2 regions of the Streptomyces sp. NPDC104202 genome follow, and region 1 is predicted to be linked to the other one. Evidence: riboswitches for the same ligand, from Rfam matches in the RefSeq annotation. Region 1 holds a riboswitch; the other holds the start of a gene.

What was found. Region 1 has a riboswitch for cobalamin ahead of ACZ60W_RS12010 (ABC transporter substrate-binding protein). Riboswitches for the same ligand answer to the same signal wherever they lie in the genome.
Region 2: linked by a shared signal. The riboswitch ahead of ACZ60W_RS17065 (cobalamin biosynthesis protein) and the one ahead of ACZ60W_RS12010 (ABC transporter substrate-binding protein) in region 1 are both predicted to bind cobalamin.

What each region holds. Positions count from the first base shown of each region.
Region 1 is NZ_JBVJMN010000013.1:103,104-105,293, forward strand. It holds gene ACZ60W_RS12000 (GlxA family transcriptional regulator) at 1-237, opposite strand, end outside; gene ACZ60W_RS12005 (HD domain-containing protein) at 310-948, shown strand; cobalamin riboswitch at 941-1,074, shown strand; gene ACZ60W_RS12010 (ABC transporter substrate-binding protein) at 1,116-2,087, shown strand; gene ACZ60W_RS12015 (FecCD family ABC transporter permease) at 2,084-2,190, shown strand, end outside.
Region 2 is NZ_JBVJMN010000023.1:31,511-33,700, forward strand. It holds gene ACZ60W_RS17060 (cobyric acid synthase) at 1-312, opposite strand, end outside; gene ACZ60W_RS17065 (cobalamin biosynthesis protein) at 309-1,283, opposite strand; cobalamin riboswitch at 1,319-1,458, opposite strand; gene ACZ60W_RS17070 (hypothetical protein) at 1,572-1,793, opposite strand; gene ACZ60W_RS17075 (inorganic phosphate transporter) at 1,806-2,190, opposite strand, start outside.

The DNA of each region.
Region 1 (2,190 bases):
GCACCGCTCCACGTCCACCGCCCCGGGCACGATCAGGGTGTCCGCGCCGGTCACCGCCCCCACCGCGAGGTCGGCGCCGATCCGCAGCCCGGCCGAGGTCCGCACGTCCCGCCCGTCGGGCGAGCACACCACCACCTCGTAGCCCGACCCCGCCGTGGCGAAGACCTCCAGGGGCGCGGAGACGTCCAGGAGCCGGACGCCGTCGAACGCGGCCACCACCACCGTGTGCACCGTCATGTGTCCGATTCTGTGGGATGCCCGTCCGTACGGCCATGGCGGGGGTGCGGCCCCGCCGACGAGGCTGGTCCCATGAACGCACTCGCGCTGATCCCCGACAGCAGGCTCGCCGCCGCCGCCACCGAGCTCGTCCGCGACACCACGAGCGACCTCGTCTACGACCACTCCCGCCGCGTCTACCTCTTCGGCGCCCTCCAGGGCCGCGCCCGAGGTCTCGCCTTCGACCCCGAACTCCTCTACGTCGGCGCGATGTTCCACGACCTCGGCCTCGGCCGGGAGCACCGCGGCAGCGGCCGCCGCTTCGAGGTCGACGGCGCCGAGGAGGCCGCCTCCTTCCTCCGCGCGCAGGGCGCCGACGAGGACGCCGTCCGTCGCGTCTGGACCGCGATCGCCCTCCACACCACCCCCGGCGTCCCGGAGTTCATGGAGCCCGAGGTCGCCCTGGTCACGGCCGGCGTCGAGTACGACGTCCTCGGCATCGGCTACGACGACCCCGCCGTCGTCGGCCCCGAGGACCGGGCCGCGGTCGTCGCCGCCCACCCGCGCCCCGACTTCAAGCGACGGATCCTGGAGGCGTTCGCCGAGGGCGTCGCCCCCAAGCCGGACACCGCCTTCGGCAACGTCAAGGCCGACGTCCTGCGCCACTACGTGCCCGGCTTCGTCCCCGGCGACTTCGTGACCACCATCCGCGAGTCGTCCTGGCCGGAGTGAGAGACTGGCCGGGACCCAAGGGCGGCAGGACCCAGGAAGCCGGTGCGAATCCGGCACGGTCCCGCCACTGTGACCGTCTCCGAAAGGAGGCGGAAGCCAGGAACTGACCTGCCGCCTCCCACCGCCGATCGGGGACGTGGAAATCCCCGGAGGAGGCCGTTTCCGCCATGTCCTGGCGTCGCCCGCTGCTGTCCGCAGCCGCCCTGATCCCGCTGCTCGCCGCCTGCTCGGCCGCCCCCGAGGCAGCCGCCCCGCCCGCGAAGCCCGCCGCCGGATTCCCGTACACCGTCACCAACTGCGGTGTGGAACACACCTACCAGGCGCCGCCCCGGCGCGCGGTCACCATGAACCAGCACGTCACCGAGATCATGCTCGCCCTCGGCCTGGAGAAGTCGCTCGTCGGCACCGCCTACCTCGACGACGCCGTCCTCCCGGCGTACCGCGCGGCGTACGACACCGTCCCCGTCCTCGCGAAGGAGTACCCCTCCAAGGAGGCCCTCCTCGCCGCGAACCCCGACTTCGTCTACGGCGGTTACTCCTCCGCCTTCGACGCCAAGGACGGCCGGAGCCGCGACGACCTCGCCCGCTCCGGCATCGCCACCCGCCTCAACACCGAGTACTGCCCCACCGGTTCGCCCTCCCTCGACGACCTCTACCGCGAAGTGCGCGAGACCGGGCGCACGTTCGGCGTGGCCGGCCGGGCCGAGAACTGGATCCGCTCGGCCCGCGCCACCGTCGCCGCCACCGCGCAACGGCTCCACGGCACCCGGCCCGTCTCCGTCTTCGTCTACGACAGCGGCGACAAGACCGCGTTCACCGCCGGCGGCAAGGGCATCGGCAACGAGCTCATCACCCGCGCCGGCGGCCGCAACGTCTTCGCCGACCTCGACAAGGCCTTCGGCGACGCCACCTGGGAGCAGGTCGTCGACCGCCGCCCGGACGTCATCGTCATCTACGACTACGGCACCACCACCGTCGAGCAGAAGAAGCGAAGGCTCCTCGACGACCCCGCGCTCCGGGACGTCCCGGCGATCAGGAACCGGCGGTTCGCCGTGATGCCGCTCTCCGACACCGTCCTCGGCGTCCGCGTCCCCGCCGCCGTCGACAAGCTCGCCGCCCAGCTCCACCCCGCCCGGTGAGCACCGCGCTCCGCCCGGCCCGGACCCCGGCCCGCGCGGCGGCCCCGGGCCCGGGTCCCGCCCGCCCCGCGCGGTACGCCCTCGTCGTCGCGGGACTCGTCCT
Region 2 (2,190 bases), on a different contig from region 1:
GCCGCGGGCGCTCAGTTCGCCGACGGGCCTGCCCATCAGGACGACCTGGCTGGAGCGGTCGCTGCCGGGCTTGAGCAGCACCGGGTTCATCAGCGCGGTCGGCTCCACGCGGGCGGCCTGGGCCTGCATGGCCTGGGCCCGCCCGATCTCGGCGCCCTCGCGGGTGACGAAGGAGTTGAGGGACATGTTCTGTCCCTTGAACGGCGCCACCTTCAGGCCCCGGCGGACCAGCCAGCGGCAGATTCCGGCCGTCACCACGCTCTTGCCGGCGTCGGACGTGGTCCCGGCGACGAGCAGTCCGCCACCCCTCATGCGTTCCTCCGCTTCAGCGCGCTCACGATCAGCCGGCCGCCCACGCAGGCGGCCAGGGTCAGTCCGGTGACCCGGCGGGACAGCCGGACCGCCCGCTCGATGTCGGCGACCTCGACCGGCCGCCCCTCCCCGTTGAGCACGGGCCGGTGCTCGACCCGCCCCCCGTAGGCGAGGGTTCCGCCGAGCCGTACGCCGAGGGCGCCCGCGAAGGCGGACTCGACCGGGCCCGCGTTGGGGCTGGGGTGCCGTGCCGCGTCCGCGCGCCAGGCCCGTGCGGCCCCGCGCGGATCGCCGCCCGCGACGGTGGCGAGGGCGGCGGTCAGCCGCGCGCCGGGCCAGCCGGCCACGTCGTCGAGCCGCGCCGAGGCCCAGCCGAACCGGCGGTGGCGGGGGGACTTGTGGCCGACCATCGCGTCGAGGGTGTTGACGGCCCGGAAGCCCACCAGCCCCGGCACGCCCGCGACGGCGCCCCAGAAGAGGGCGCCGACCACGGCGTCGGAGGTGTTCTCGGCGACGGACTCCACGACCGCGCGGGCCATCGCGGGCCCGTCCAGGGCCTGTGGGTCGCGGCCGCAGAGGTGGGGCAGCCGCTCCCGGGCCACCTCCAGGTCCCCGGCCTCCAGCGCCCCGCCGATCGCGCGGGCCTCGCGGCCCAGGGTCGTCCCGCCGACCACGGCCCACACGGCGGCGGCGGTCAGGGCGACGGAGGCGGCCCGGCTGTCCCGGACCGCGCGGGCGGCCAGGGCTCCGGCCGCGGCGGTGGCGCCGGCGCAGACGGCGGTGTGCAGCGCGCCCCAGCCCCGGTGGTCGTGGTGGAGGCGCTCCTCGACGGCGGCGGCCGCCCGTCCGAAGGCGGCGACGGGATGCCCGCGACGGGGGTCGCCGACCAGCCGGTCGACGGCGAGGCCGAGGGTCGCTCCGTACGCGAAGACACGGGTGGCTCTGGAAACGCTGCGGCTGCGGCCGGGCATGGCGCAATGTCCTCACTCAGGGTCCGCGCCCTGGATCGACGTGACCGGCGGCGAGAGTTCCTGACTCCCGGACCCTGGGGATCCGGTCACAGTGGCGGGACCGCGCCGGATTCGCACCGGACTTCCTCTGCTGCCGCCGTAATGGCCTCGGCAGTCCACCACGGCCCGAGAACAGCCGTCAACTCACCCTTGACCTGCGTCGCGTCACTGTGCGGAGCACCACAAACACGACGGCCGGGCGGCCCGCACCCGAAGGTGCGGACCGCCCGGCCGAGGTACCGGGGACCGTCAGACGACGATCAGGTAGATGCCGTACGCCACGGCCGCCAGGCACAGGGCGAAGCAGGCATAGGCGCCGGTGCGGGCCAGGGCGGCGGAACCGCCCTGGGCGGCGGCCTGCTCCTGCTTGGAGAGGCCGATGACGCCGAGGGTGAAGAGGCCCACCAGGGCGACGGTCGCCACGAGGCTGACTCCGAAGACGGAGCCGAGGGCTGCCCAGTCGATCTTCATGTCGTTGGTTCCTTACACCGCGGCCGCGGGGGCGGGGGGAGCGGCCGGGTCCGTGGGAGCCGGCGCGGGGATGGTGGTCTTGAGGTCCTCGTCCGCGACGGCGGCGACGGAACCGGCCGGCGGCGGGGTGACGGCGGCGATCGCCGTGGTCACCACGCCCGCGGGCTCGGGGGCGTCGAGGTCGTCGGCGGTGACGTTGTGCTGGTCGACCGGCTTGCGGCGGGAGAGCGCCCAGATGACGGCCGAGCCGGCCACCAGCAGGACCGCGACGGCGGCGATGCCCCAGGTGCCCTGCTTGGTAAGGAACTCGGCGCCGGCGCCCACCAGGCCCGCGGCGGGCAGGGTCAGGCCCCAGGCGACGAACATCCGGGTCGCGGTCGACCAGCGGACGACGCCG